One region of the Leptothrix mechoopdaensis genome, then DNA from elsewhere that is predicted to be linked to it. Evidence: predicted binding sites of a transcription regulator. Region 1 holds the regulator's gene; the other holds the start of a gene.
The links. Region 1 encodes FliA, which starts transcription of late flagellar genes. Its sites were predicted from a motif close to CTAAAGTTTNNNNNNNNNNNGCCGNTA; they were not measured.
Positions count from the first base shown of each region.

Region 2: the regulator FliA is predicted to act here: its motif matches at 4,485-4,511, upstream of fliD (flagellar filament capping protein FliD).

Region 1 is NZ_CM132699.1:2,625,461-2,632,538, forward strand. It holds gene ACWA7K_RS11460 (methyl-accepting chemotaxis protein) at 1-814, opposite strand, end outside; gene ACWA7K_RS11465 (RNA polymerase sigma factor FliA) at 857-1,570, opposite strand; gene ACWA7K_RS11470 (flagellar biosynthesis protein) at 1,585-2,454, opposite strand; gene flhF (flagellar biosynthesis protein FlhF) at 2,462-4,156, opposite strand; gene flhA (flagellar biosynthesis protein FlhA) at 4,227-6,257, opposite strand; gene flhB (flagellar biosynthesis protein FlhB) at 6,335-7,078, opposite strand, start outside.
Region 2 is NZ_CM132699.1:66,055-73,132, reverse strand. It holds gene ACWA7K_RS00340 (REP-associated tyrosine transposase) at 1-286, opposite strand, end outside; gene ACWA7K_RS00335 (flagellar brake protein) at 1,190-1,969, opposite strand; gene ACWA7K_RS00330 (flagellar protein FliT) at 2,010-2,345, opposite strand; gene fliS (flagellar export chaperone FliS) at 2,417-2,836, opposite strand; gene fliD (flagellar filament capping protein FliD) at 2,992-4,410, opposite strand; gene ACWA7K_RS00315 (flagellin N-terminal helical domain-containing protein) at 4,563-5,429, opposite strand; gene ACWA7K_RS00310 (flagellin N-terminal helical domain-containing protein) at 5,728-6,576, opposite strand; gene fliB (flagellin lysine-N-methylase) at 7,071-7,078, shown strand, end outside.

The DNA.
Region 1 (7,078 bases):
CGATCAGGCTCTCGGACAGCTTCAGGAACTGGTCGCTGCAACCCATCGCCGAGTCCAGGTTGATCATCGCGGCCTGCATCTCGTCACCCAGCCGGTGGGTCTGGTCGCTGACGGCGGCACAGGTGCTGCGGCTGTGGACCGCCGCCTCGTCGATGCGGGCGACACCCGCCTCGACCTGCGCGAACGCGAGGTGGATGCCGCGGGTCGGCTTGCGGTCGGCCTCGACGCGGATGTCCTGCGAGAAGGTCTCGATGCGCTCGTCCAGTTGCTTGAGCGTGCCCATGATGGTCTTGGAGGACGACTCGACGCGGCCGGCCAGGTCCTTGACCGCATCGGCGACGACGCCGAAGCCGCGTCCGGCATCTCCGGCGCGCTTGGCCTCGACCGAGGCGTTGAAGGCGACCAGCCGGGTCTGCAAGGCGATCTGCGTGATGTCGCCGGCGGCATCGGACACCTGCTTGAGCACGTTGACGATGCCGGCCACCTCGTCGGCGACCTGGCGGGCGACCTGGCGGGCGTTGGCGACGGCGGTCAGGCTGGCCTGGGTGGCGCCGCCGATGGCTTCCTGCGACGACTGCACGGCTTCGAGCTGGCGGTTCAGCTCGCTCAGCGCCTCGACCTGGCGGACGACGACCTTCTGGGTGTCCTCGATCGCGCCGCGCGCCTGCGCCGCGTCGCGGCCGATCTGCGAGGCCTGGCCGGACAGCCGGCCGATCAGTTCGGGTTCGAGCGTCGGCATCGCGGGCTCGACCGGCAGGCTGGCGATCGGGTCGTTCGAGGCGCCACGCGGGCGCCCGCGGAGAAAGGCCAGCATCGGCAAGCTCCTGTGAGGGGTTCGTTCAGGCCCTGGGCGAGTTCACCAGGCGCGCAGCTTGGCGCGCAGACGGGCAATCGACTGGCTGTGCAGCTGGCAGACACGCGACTCGGTGACGCCCAGCACGGCGGCGATCTCCTTGAGGTTCATGTCCTGCTCGTAGTACATGCTCATGACGTACTGCTCGCGCTCGGGCAGGTTCTTGATCGCGTCCACCAGCGCCTGGCGCATCCGGTGGTCGTTGAGCTGCGACAGCGGGTCGCCGCTCTCGTCGGCCACGTGGCGGTCGAGGTAGTCGTTGTCGCCGTCGTCGCCGCCGATGTCTTCCAGGTAGATCAGCTGGGTGCCGCGCACCTTGTTGAGCAGGTCCTGGTATTCGGCCAGCGTGACGCCCATCTCCTTGGCGATCTCGCTTTCCTGCGGCGTGCGGCCCAGGCGCTGTTCGAGGCGGTGCACGGCACCCTCGATGTCGCGCTGGTGCTTGCGGTTGCCGCGGCTCATCCAGTCGGCGCCGCGCAGCTCGTCGAGCATGGCGCCGCGGATGCGCTGGGTGGCGAAGGTCTCGAACTGCACGCCCTGGCCGCTGTCGAAGCGGCTCAGCGCATCGGTCAGGCCGATCATGCCGACCTGGATCAGGTCGTCGATCTCGACGTTGGCCGGCAGCTTGGCAATCATCTGGTGGGCCAGTCGACGCACCAGCGGGCTGTACTGCTTGAGCAGCGCGTTGACGTCGAGTTGTCCCTTGGCGGTGTACATGTGGGTCTCCGCGATCAGCTGATCGACAGGCGGGGGGCGGGCAGCGCGCTGCGCAGGCCGGCGTGTTCATGCTCGCTGGCCATCAGCACGGCGGCCGATTGGAGTGAGGCCTCGACCAGCGCCATCAGGCCGCGCGTGGGCACGGCGGTCGGCGGCTCGGCCGGGTCGACCCGCACGCAGCTGTGCTGCACGCCGCCGAGGAACATGTCGGCGCAGTGCGACAGGCGGTCGGCGACGGCCTGGGCACGCGGCGACTCGGGCGGCGCGCACAGCAGCAGGTCGTGGCTGAGCCAGTCGGCGCGCTGGGCAAACACCTTCATCGCGGCGTAGGCATGGGTCATGGCATCGGGCTGGTCGTCGCACAGGACGATCGGGCGGGGCCGGCTCAGGCCCTCGTCGCCACGGCCGAACAGGCGCGCGATCTCGACCGCGCTGGCGTGCACCAGCACGACCTGCGACTGCGGCGCGGCATCGACCACGGCATCGAGGAAGCCGCGGGTCGATCCCCGGCTGTCGACCCAGCGCACCGGCAGGCCACGGGCAGCCAGGTAATGGACACGGGCGGACAGCGGCTCGATGCCCTCGGCCAGATCGAAGCTCGACAGCTCCTCGGGCGGCGCACCGCGCTCGGAGGCGTCGACCAGCAGCGTGTCCAGCTCCATCAGCTCCAGCGCGCTGCACAGGCGTTCGATCAGCACGCCGCCGTGGGCGACGAAGGGGTTGGAGACGACCGGAATGAACCGCAGCGAGCGCTGCGAGAACAGCCGGCGCAGGCCGTCGGCCTGGTCGGCCGGCTGGGTGCGACGGAAGCTCGGCTGGCCGAGCAGCGTGTCGATCGACGGCGGAGCAGCGGGCTTGGACTTGCTGGCCATGGTGCGCGGCATCCCGGGTTCAGGCCTCGCTGCGGCCACTGCGGCCGGCGGACGGCGTGGCAGCGGCCGAGCGGCTGCTGCGACGCGGCGCGGGCGGCGCCGGCGGCGTGGCGAACAGCAGGTTGACGTCGTTGGCATCGAGGCGCCAGGCCTGCGTGCCGCTGTTGCGCAGCGCGCGCTGCATCAGCGCATGGGCGGTCAGGCGGTGCCAGTCTTCCGGCACGCGCTGGCCGTTGGCGACGGCCACGACCTTCAGGCGATGGCGGATCAGCGCGTCCAGCGCCGGGCCGAGCTTGACGGCCTCGTCGACCTTGGACAGCACGATGCCCTTGGCCTGGGTCGCCTTGTAGGCCAGCAGCACGTCCTCGATGGTCTCGCCCTGCGCGGCGGCGTTGACCACCAGCAGGCGCTTGATCGAGCGGTGCGACAGCATCTCCAGCAGCTCGCGGGTGCGCGAGTCGCGCTGGGCCAGGCCGGCGGTGTCGATCAGCACCATCTTCTTGGACGACAGCAGGTCGAGCAGGTCTTCCAGCGCGACACGGTCATGCGCGGTGTGGACCGGCACGCCAAGGATGCGGCCGTAGGCGCGCAGCTGTTCGTGGGCGCCCAGACGATAGGCGTCCAGCGTGATCAGGCCGAGGTTGGCCGCGCCGTGGCGGGTCGCGAAGGCGGCGGCCAGCTTGGCCGTCGAAGTGGTCTTGCCCACGCCGGTCGAGCCGACCAGCGCGAACACGCCGCCCTGGTCCTCGATGGCCGGATCGGCCTCGCCGGTGACCAGGTTGCGTTCGAGGATCTCGGTGGCCCAGGCGGTCTCGTCGGCCACCTCGTCACCGAGGCCGTCGACCAGCTTGCGGATCAGCGCGGGCGAGAAGCCGCAGTCGATCAGGCGGGCCGTCAGCTGGGCCTGCTTCGGGCTCTTCTGCAGGCGCTCCATGAAGGCCAGCGCGCCGAAGCGTTCCTCGATCAGGCCCTTCATCGCGCGCAGCTCGCTCATCATGGCGTGATCGGCTGCGCCGCTGCGGCTGGCGCTGCCGCCACGACGGTCGCTGCCGTGCAGCGCGTCGAGTTCGGCCGGCGTGGTCAGGCCGCTGCCGATGTCGGTGTCCTGCAGCGGCTGGACCGGCCGGCTGCGGCGCGACGGAGCGGCCGCCTGCGGGGCGTGGGCAGGGGCCTGCGCGGCCTGGCGGGCGGTCGTGGCCGACTGCGGCGACACCAGCTCGGCATAGGTCGGCAGATGGCCGGCCGGCGCGTCGCGCTGGGCCAGCCGCTGCTCGATCGCCTCGGGCGACACGGGCACCGGCTTCATCGTCTGGGCGCGCAGCTCGGCCTGGCGCTTCTTGAGCATGCGCTCGCGCACATAGTCCTGGAACGACAGCGTGCTCATCGCGAGCTGGCCGACGTCGTCCTGCACCGGCTGTTCTGGACGCTGCTGCGGCACCTGCTGGGCGGCACGGTCACGCAGCGAGCTGCGGGCCTGGCTGGCAGGGGCCGGGGCAGCGGCGCGCGGAGCCAGCGGCGCCGGGCGGGTCACGCCAGCGGCGACACCTTCACCGAAACGCTCGATCTGCTCGACGCTCTCGGGCGGCATGGCCAGGATCTCGACGCCTTCGGTGCAGGGCTTGGTCGACAGCACCACGGCGTTGTCGCCGAAGGCCTGACGGACCTTCTGCATCGCCTCGCGTGAGTTGCGACCGACGAAACGCTTGACGTTCATGCTGCCTCCTGCCGGGCCGATGCGATGGCCATGTCACGGGCGGTTGGCAGACCGATGGATGCGGGGTGGGTCATGCGTTCGCTCCGATGATCGAGCCGATGCGGATCGAGTGGGTGTCTGGGATCTCGCTGTGCCCCAGCACGCGCAGCCGGGGGGCGGCGCGCTTGAGCAGTCGTGCCACCGGCGAGCGGATCGAGTCCGGCACCAGCAGGCAGGCCGGGTGGCCGAGGTCTTCCTGGCGGCGCGCCGCATCGGCGGCACCGCGCGACAGGTGGTCGGCGACGCCCGGATCGAGCACCGCGCCGTGCGGAGAGTTGAGGGCCTGCGACAGCAGGCGCTCCAGCTCCGGCTCGATGGCGATGACGTCCAGCTCGCGCTGGCTGCCGTAGATCTGCTGCACGATGGCCGGGGCCAGCGCGATGCGCAGGCGGCGGGCCAGCTCGGCCGGGTCGGCGATCTGGCTGGCGTGTTCGGCCAGCGCCTCGATGATCGAGCGCATGTCGCGGATGTGCACGCCCTCTTCCAGCAGCAGCTGGAGGACCTTTTGCAGGGGGGCGATGGCGATCATCTTGGGAACCACGTCTTCGATCAGTTTGGGTGCCAGCTTGGTCACATGCTCGACCAGTGCCTGGGTCTCGGTGCGGCCCAGCAGACGGGCCGCGTGCATTTGCATCAAGTGTGAGAGATGGGTCGCCACGACGGTCGAGGAATCAACCACCGTGTATCCCGCCATTTGGGCGCTTTCGCGCTGGCGGTCATCGATCCAGGTGGCCGGCAATCCGAAGGCAGGATCGGTCGTCGTCGAGCCCTGCAGCGCCAGCGTGGCGTGGCCCGGGTTGATGGCCAGGTGCATGCCGGGGAAGGCCTCGCCCTCGCCGATCACCGCGCCACGCAGCGTGATGCGGTACATGCTGGGCTTGAGTTCGAGGTTGTCGCGGATGTGCACGGCCGGCGGCAGGAAGCCGACCTCCTGCGCGAATTTCTTGCGCACGCCGCGGATGCGGTTGAGCAGGTCGCCGCCACGGCCCTTGTCGACCAGCGCGATCAGGCGGTAGCCGACCTCCATGCCCAGCGTGTCGACCGGCTGGAGATCGTCCCAGCTGGCCTCGGCGTTCGGGTTGGCGGCGGCCGGTGCGGGCTCGGCCGGCGGCGGTTCGGCCTTCTTGCGTTCGGCCTCCTTGAACATCCAGCGCGACAGCAGGGCCAGGCCGCCGCCGATCAGCAGGAAGACCACGTGCGGCATGCCCGGGATGACGCCCAGCAGGCCGATCACGCCGGCCACGATGGCCACCGAATGCGGCGAGCGGAACATCTGGCCGACGATCTGCGTGCCGACGTCCTGGTCCTTGCCCACGCGCGAGACGACCATCGCCGAGGCGACCGAGATCAGCAGCGCCGGGATCTGCGCGACCAGCGCGTCACCGACCGCCAGCAGGATGTAGCTGCTGGCCGCCTCGCCGGCACCCAGGCCGTGCTGGGCCATGCCGATGATGAAGCCGCCGATGATGTTGATGAACAGGATCAGGATGCCGGCGATGGCGTCGCCGCGCACGAACTTGCTGGCACCGTCCATGGAGCCGAAGAACTCGGCCTCTTCCTGGACCTCGACGCGGCGGCGCTTGGCCTCCTTCTCGTCGATGTTGCCGGCGTTCAGGTCGGCATCGATCGCCATCTGCTTGCCGGGCATCGCGTCCAGCGTGAAGCGCGCGCCGACCTCGGCGATGCGCTCGGCGCCCTTGGTGATGACGACGAAGTTGATGACCACCAGGATCGCGAAGACGATCAGGCCGACCGCGAAGTTGCCGCCGATCAGGAAGTGGCCGAAGCTCTCGATCACCGCGCCGGCCGCGCCCGGGCCGGTGTGGCCTTCCATCAGCACGACCCGGCTGGACGCGACGTTCAGCGACAGCCGCAGCAGCGTGGTCAGCAGCAGCACCGTCGGGAAGGCCGCGAAGTCCAGCGGCTTGATCATGTAGGACGCCACCAGCATCACCATCAACGCGGTGGCGATGTTGAAGGTGAAGAACAAGTCGAGCGCGAAGGCCGGCAGCGGCAGCACCATCATCGCCAGCACGAGGATGATCAGCAGCGGCGCGGCCATGCCCTTGATGGCGGCCGTGTTGGCACCGAAGGCCCGCTGCAGCGGGGCCAGGAAAGGCAGGGCGTTGTCGAGCTTCATCAGGCTTGGACAGTCTTGACGTGATGGGGATCGAGCTCAGGCGGCACGGCGATGGCGGGCAGGTCGGACGGCCAGGGCGCCCGGCCGGCCAGCGCGGCACGCAGCTGGAACACGTGGGCCAGCACCTGGGCCACGGCGCTGTAGAGCGCGTACGGGATCTCGCGGTCGAGTTCTCCGTGGGCGTACAGCGCACGCGCCAGCGGCGGGGCCTGCAGCACCGGCACCTTGGCCTCGCGGGCGATGTCGCGGATCTTCATGGCCATCAGGTCGGCACCCTTGGCGACGATGCGCGGGGCGGCCTGCTTGCCGTCCTCGTACTTCAGCGCGACGGCGTAGTGGGTCGGGTTCATCACGACCAGGTCGGCGCTGGGCACGGCGGCCAGCATCCGGCGACGCGAGACCTCGCGCATGCGCTGGCGCAGACGGCCCTTCAGCTCGGGGCTGCCTTCCTGCTGCTTGTGCTCTTCCTTGACCTCCTGCAGGCTCATCTTGAGCTGCGACTGGTGCAGGTGGCGCTGCAGCGGCACGTCGATCGCGGCGAACACGGCCAGCACCAGCAGCAGCAGCCACAGGCCCGAGGCGATGCGGTCACCGGCCGCCGCGAAGGCCGCCGGCAGCGGCATGGCCTGGGTCAGCGCGAAGTCCTCCAGGTGGTTCCAGAGGTAGCTCGCCCCGACGATGCCCAGCACCAGCGCCAGCAGGCAGGCCTTGAGCATGTCGCCGAACTGGGCCTTCGAGAAGAT
Region 2 (7,078 bases), 2.5 Mb from region 1:
GCCTGCGACGCACCGCCAGGGTCACCGCGCGCTTGATCAGCATCCACCGCGTCGAGAAGTCCGGATCGTCGACCGGCAAGCGCCAGACGCCATGCAGATGCTCGGGCAACACGCAGATCGCGTCGGTCTGGAACGGACGACGCGCCCGAACCTCACGCATCACCCGACCGAGCAGGCGCACGTTCTCCGGGTCATCGAACCACGGCACACGGCGCCAGGTCACCACGGTGAAGAAATACGCGGCCCCGGCCGTGTGCAGGCGACGGAAATTCATGGCGGGATCCACATGGCATTGACGAGGACGCCCACCATGAACCCCCCGCCCCGACACGACCATCACCCTTCGGGGTGCCCCCGATCGAAGGACGTCCCACGAGACATGCCCACCCGGTCGGCCGGACACGTCCCGTGTCCGACGGGCTGGCGCCGATGGGCCGCCGGACCGCGACCGTGTTGATCGCGTCATCTGGCACGAACCCGTCGGACACCGCAGGTGTCCGACCTACCGAATGACATCCAACCTGCGTTCACCGACCCATCGACCGCCGGGGCGCATCGGTCGGTCGGACACGTTCCGTGTCCGACGGGCTGGCGCCGATGGGCCGCCGCGCCGCGACCGTGTTGATCGCGTCATCTGGCACGAACCCGTCGGACACCAAAGGTGTCCGACCTACCGGATCACGTTCAACCCGCGTTCGCAGATCGGTCGACCGCCGCCCTCCGGCGGCGCACCGCGACCGTGTTGATCGGGTCATCCGGCACGAACCCGTCGGACACCACAGGTGTCCGACCTACCGAATGACATCCAACCTGCGTTCACCGACCCATCGACCGCCGGGGCACATCGGTCGGTCGGACACGCCCCGTGTCCGACGGGCTGGCGCCGATGGGCCGCCGCACCGCATCCGTGTTGATCGCGTCTTCCGGCACGAACCCGTCGGACACCACAGGTGTCCGAACGACCGGATGAGATTCAACCCGCGTTCACCGACCCATCGACCGCCGGGGCACATCGGTAGGTCGGACACGTTCCGTGTCCGACGGGCTGGCGCCGATGGGCCTCCGTATCGCATCCGTGTTGATCGGGTCATCCGGCACGAACCCGGAGGACACCGCAGGTGTCCGACCTACCAGATCACGTTCAACCCGCGTTCCCCGATCCAGGTCCCGCCGCCCTCCGGCGGCGCACTCAGACGGCCAAGGCCCGCGCCTTGATCTGCGTCTCGTCGATGTAGCGCTGCAGCGAGCGGGCGGCGACGCCGGAGAGGCCTTCCATTTCGCAGCCCAGGCGATGGGCGCCTTCGGGGCTGGCGAGGGGTTCGGTGCGGACCACGCGCAAGGCGATCTGGATGGTGCGGCCGGGGGAGAGTTCGAGGCAGGCGGCCGGGATGCGGCCGTGCAGCGCCAGCGAGGTGTCGCCGGCCGGCAGCAGCACGGCGAGGCCGCCGTGGCTGATGTCGAGCACGCGCAGGCGGTGGCGGGACTCGGCCAGGCCGGGTTCGCCGAGCAGCAGCTCGGGGCCGCCGATCACGTAGGGCAGCGTCTTGCCGAGTCGCGCCGCCAGTTGCGGCGGCGGCTCGGTCCGCACGCGGAAGGCGTTGCGGCGCTGGAAGCGGAACAGTTCGCGCGGGTAGCAGGTGACCAGCTCGCCGTCGCACACGCGCAGGCCCATCAGGTCGAACTGCAGCTTGACGCTGGCGAGGTAGGCCACGACGACCGCCTCGTCGGCCAGCACCAGGCGGGCGACGGCGGCGGCGTCGCCGAGCGGCTCGAAGCGCAGCTGGCGCGCGGTCGTGTCCTCGTGGATCAGCCGGGCCGACAGGGTCGCGCCGTCGGGCGTGACCAGCGTGGCCGCCACGCCCTGGCCGATCAGCTCGACCAGGTGGGCGCGCACCGCCAGCGGCGCCACGACACGGTGTTCGCTCGGGGCACTGGCGGACGGCGGGGCGAGGGCGGCGGTCTGGCTCATGTCGGCTCGGCGGTTCGGTGTTTCGACGGACGGGACGGGATCAGTGCATGACCTGGCGCGGCTGGCCCGAGAGCATCTGGTCGATGTCCTCCAGCCAGGGCTCGGCCAGGTAGCGGATCTCGGCGTCGTTGAGCAGGATGCGCTGCATGATGCGCGCCTTCACCTGCGCCTCCTCGCGGTCCAGCGCGGCACCGCTGGCGGCGTGCTTGAGCTGCGAGATCAGCACCGCGCAGGCGCCTTCGAGCTTGACCACGCGGTCCCAGTCGCCATCGCGGGCGGCCTGCAGCATGTCGCGGCTGGCGTTCTCGATGGCCTCGTAGTACTGCAGCAGCGCCGTGTGCGGCGTCGTTGCGGAAGGGGTGGCGGTGGTGGTCATGGTCTGGAGCATGGTCTGCCTGTGGTGCGTGTCGGGAAGGTCCGGAGAGCGAGCGTCGATCGGGGTCGGGCTCAGCCCGGCACGTTGGCGCCGATCGCCACCCACGCTTCCCGCAGCGGCTCGATCAGGCCGAGCACTTCCTTCAGCGCGGCATCGTCGTTGTGACGGTTCGCAAGCAGCAGCCGGACCTGGGCGTAGTCGTAGACGTCACGCAGGTTCATCGCCAGGTCGCCGCCGCCCTTGAGGTCCAGCGCCGAGCGCAGGCCCTCGTCGAGGATCTGCGAGGCGCGGCCGATGTGGCGGCCCTTGTCGGCCACGCGACCTTCGACGAGCGCCTGCCGGGCCAGCTTCACCTGGGTCAGCATGCCGTCGTACAGCATCAGCGTCAGGGTGTGCGGCGAGGCTGCGACGACGGAGGTCTCCACGCCCACCTGCTGGTACATGAGGGCGCTGTGGCGGGGACGACCGAAGGTGGAGGCTTGGCTGAACATGGGGGTGTTTCCTGGCTGATGTTGTCGCGTTGTCGAGATGAACTGCGTACCTTGTTTATCGTCTGCGGACCCGGCCGACTTGAGTGGCGCGGGGCATTTCGAGCCCGGGAACAAGGCGGTCCGGCCGGCCTACTTCGACGGCTCGGGCCACGGGCTCAGGCGGTGTTCTTGTTCCAGGTCGTGACCTGCTGGCTGACATAGCTCGACAGGCTGTTGAGCTTGCCCATCTGCGTGTCGAGCGCGCTGTACTGCGCCTTCAGGCGGGCCTCGACCTGCGTCATGCGGTCGTTGAACTCGTCCTGCTTCTTCGTGTTGGCGCTGGCCCGGCTCTGCAGGCTTTCGCTGCGTGAGGTCAGCGGGCCGTTGAACTTCAGCAGGTCGTCGCCCCACTGCTGCAGGCGTGTCGCAAAGCCGTTGTTGGACGCCACGGCCGTGTCCTTGTTGGCGAACACGGTCTTGACGTCGGCCAGGCGACTGCCCAGGGCATTGCCGAGCTTGGTGGCGTCGACCGACATCGAGCCGTCCTTCTTGACGTCGATGCCCAGCTGCGCCAGGCGCTGGAAGCTGCCGCTCATCGTGCCGGTGGCGCCGACGATGCCGCGCATCGCATAGCGCAGCGAGTTGGTGCCGCTGTCGCCCTGCAGGGTGCCGGCCTTCTTGGTCGCGGCGTCGTAGGCGGTCTGCTGCGACAGGTAGGTGTTGAGCTGGTTGTAGGCGTCGGCGAAGGCCTGCACGGCCGTCTTGATCGACTCGGTGTCGTTGGTCACCGTCAGGTCGACCGGCGAGGCGCTGACCTTGGCCAGCTTGATCGTCACGCCCTCGACCGCACCGGTCAGCAGGTTGCTGCCCGACTCGACCGGCAGGCCGTTGATGGTCGCCTTGGCATTGGCCGCCGGCTGGGTCAGCGCCATGTTGACGCCCGCCGCCGCCGGCTGCGCCGGGTCGTAGGTCAGCTTGGCGAGGTCGCCGCTGGTGGTGGTGGTCTCGCCGCCCTGGCCGTCGGAGACGACCTCCTTGACGGTGAAGGCGTGGTCGGTGCCGGTGTCGCTGGCCCGCAGCAGCAGCCGCGAGCCCGAGGCGTCGGTGACGACCGAGGCGACCACGCCGGCCTTGGCCGCGTTGATCTTGTCGCGCACCTGGGCGGGCGTGTCGCCGGCGTCGATGCTGACGTCGACCGCCTGGCCGCCCGAGCCGTCCTGGATGCGCAGCCGTCCGCCGCCGACCGGGAAGGCGCTGGCCGGCGAGGCCACCGTCTGGGCCGTCGCCAGCTGCTGCACCGACAGGCTGTAGTTGCCCGCCTGCGCGGTGCCGTCGGTCGACGCGCTGAACACGCTGCTGTCGGACGACGTCGCCGAGGTGCTGGTCCAGGTCGTCGGACTCGCCAGCTTGGCGGCCGCATCGCGCAGGGTCGAGACGAAGCTCTGGATCTTCCCGTACGCGCTCAGCTGGTTCTGGATCTTGGTGGCCGCCGTCTGCATCTGCTGCAGCGGCGCCTTCTCCACCGTCATCAGCTGGGAGACGATGGAACCGACGTCGAGACCGCTGCCGATCCCGGCGGAACTGATGCTGGCCATGATGCTTACCTCCGGATGCGCCGAGGGCCGACGCAAAAAGTCGTCCGACAGCGCCAGCCCTCGGACGACTTGTTCTTCGGCAGTTGGCGGGCCGACTTGAGATCAGCGACCCGCATCCGCTTGCGCCAGCGCAGGAGCGCCTGCCTGGTGGTTCAGCCCAGCAGCTTCATGACCGACTGCGGCAGCTGGTTGGCCTGGGCAATCATGGCCGTGCCGGCCTGCTGCAGGATCTGCGCGCGACTCAGGTTCGCGGTTTCCGCCGCGAAGTCCGCATCCATGATCCGGCCGCGGGCGGCGGACGTGTTCTCGGCCGAGACCTGCAGCTGCGAGATCACCGCGTCAAAGCGGCTCTGCAAGGCACCGGCGGTCGACCGCGCGGTGTTGACGGCGTCGAGGTCGGCATCGAGATCGGTCAGCGCCGCCGATGCGGCCGCCGCGCTGCTGCTGATGTCGACCGACTTGGTCGCGGTCGCGCCAGCGGCATACGACTTGAGCGTCGTCATGTCGAACTTGGTGCCGTCGATGTCGATGGTCTCGCCGCTGTCGGCGCCGACCTGGAACGACAGCGTGGCATTCGCCGACAGCGAGTTCGCGGCGGTCGAGTCGAACAGGTTGACGCCGTTGAACTTGGCGTCCTTGACCACCCGCACGATCTCGTTCTGCAGCTGGTCGGCTTCCTGCTGCAGATTGGTCCGGTCCGCGTTGGACAGCGTGCCGTTGGCGGCCTGCACGGCCAGCTCGCGGATGCGCTGCATGTTGGTGCTGAGCTGGCCCAGCGCGCCTTCGGTCGTCTGCATCATCGAGATGCCGTCGTTCGAATTGCGGATCGCCACGTTCATGCCCTTGACCTGGGCATTCATGCGTTCGGCGATCGCCAGGCCGGCGGCGTCGTCCTTGGCGCTGTTGACGCGAAGGCCCGAGGACAGCCGCTGCATCGACGTCGCCAGCGATGCTTGCGATGCCGACTGGTTGCGCTGGGCATTCAGCGAAGCCATGTTGGTGTTGATCGTCTGAGCCATGGTGATTCACCCCTAAGTAAGTCGCACGTCGAGCCGGCGGGCTCGACTGCCGATGCGGCCCCAAGCACCTTGGGAAACATTCCACCGGGAACCGCCCCGGGCGACAGAAGCAAGTGGCTGCTGCTGTGGAATGAATTGTGGTCAGGCGCGTTCGGGCCGAATCGTCGAAATGAGGCGCAAAGGGGGGCTGTTTCCGCTCAGGGAATCCTGAAATGACAACGCCACCGACACAGCGCTTGTGTCGGTGGCGTGAGAGGGATCGGACGCGGCGCTCAGGCCGCCGCGTCAGCCGAGCCGATCAGCGCAGCAGCTGCATGACCTGCTGCGGCAGCTGGTTGGCCTGGGCAATCATCGCCGTGCCGGCCTGCTGCAGGATCTGCGCGCGGCTCAGGTTCGCGGTCTCCGAGGCGAAGTCCGCATCCATGATCCGGCCGCGGGCGGCGGCGGTGTTCTCCGAGGTCACCTGCAGCTGGCTGATGACGGCCTCGAAGCGGCTCTGCAGGGCACCAGCGGTCGAGCGGGCGGTGTTGACCGTGTCGATGTCGGTGTCCATGTCGTCCAGCACCGTCTGGGCCGACGCCTGGCTGCTGATGTCGATCGCCTTGGCCTTGGCACCGCTGGCGTAGGCCTTCAGGTTGCCGTTGGTCTTCAGGTCGAAGCCGGTGGTGTCGGCGGTGATCTTGTCGCCGTTGTCGGCACCGATCTGGAAGTCGACCGACTTGCTGGCACCGTCGAACAGGGCCACGCCGTTGAACTTCGAGTTGTCGACGACGCGGACGATTTCCTCTTGCAGCTGGTCGACTTCGAGCTGGAGGTTGTCGCGGTCGGGCTGGCTCAGCGAGCCGTTGGACGACTGCACCGCCAGTTCACGGATGCGCTGCAGGTTCTCGCCGATCTTGCCCATCGCGCCTTCAGCGGTCTGCATCTGCGAGATCGCGTCGTTGGCGTTGCGGACCGCGACGTTCATGCCCTTGACCTGGGCGCTCATGCGCTCGGCGATGGCCAGGCCGGCGGCGTCGTCCTTGGCGCTGTTGACACGCAGACCCGACGACAGGCGCTGCATCGAGGTGGCCAGCGACGACTGCGAGGCAGCCTGGTTGCGCTGGGCATTGAGGGAAACGACGTTGGTGTTGATGGTGGAAGCCATGATGAACTCCTGTGCTGTAGCGTTGAAGACTTGTTGAACTCGGCATGAGCGCCGGGGTTTCGACTGTTCCGAACCTTCCGGTTCGTCCCTGGTGTCCGGCGCTCGTCAAGCTCGGTGCAGTCACGTGCCACTGGGGCCTTCACTGCATCAGCCGGCTTACCGGACCGCGGATCCCATTTCTGCGACCCGTTGATTTGGTTATCGGTGGGGTCTCAGGATTCCTTGAGGGTCGTTTTGATCAGTTTTTCGAGGCCATTTCTTGGTTTGACCTCGGTCTGACCTTCGACTGCCCTGTTCGCCCGTCCCACCGCGCTGCAGCGTTTCCGCCCGGCGCAAGAGGCTTTCGGCACAAGGACGGCGGGACTTGAGGGACCGCGCCAGCGCAGCAAACACCCTTCTATTCAGTCCACCGGTCGGCTGGCGCCATCTGGAAAATGTGGCAAACCACGACGGGCCGCACGGCGGCGCCGTCACCGCCGAAGGATCCCGACAACATGGCCAA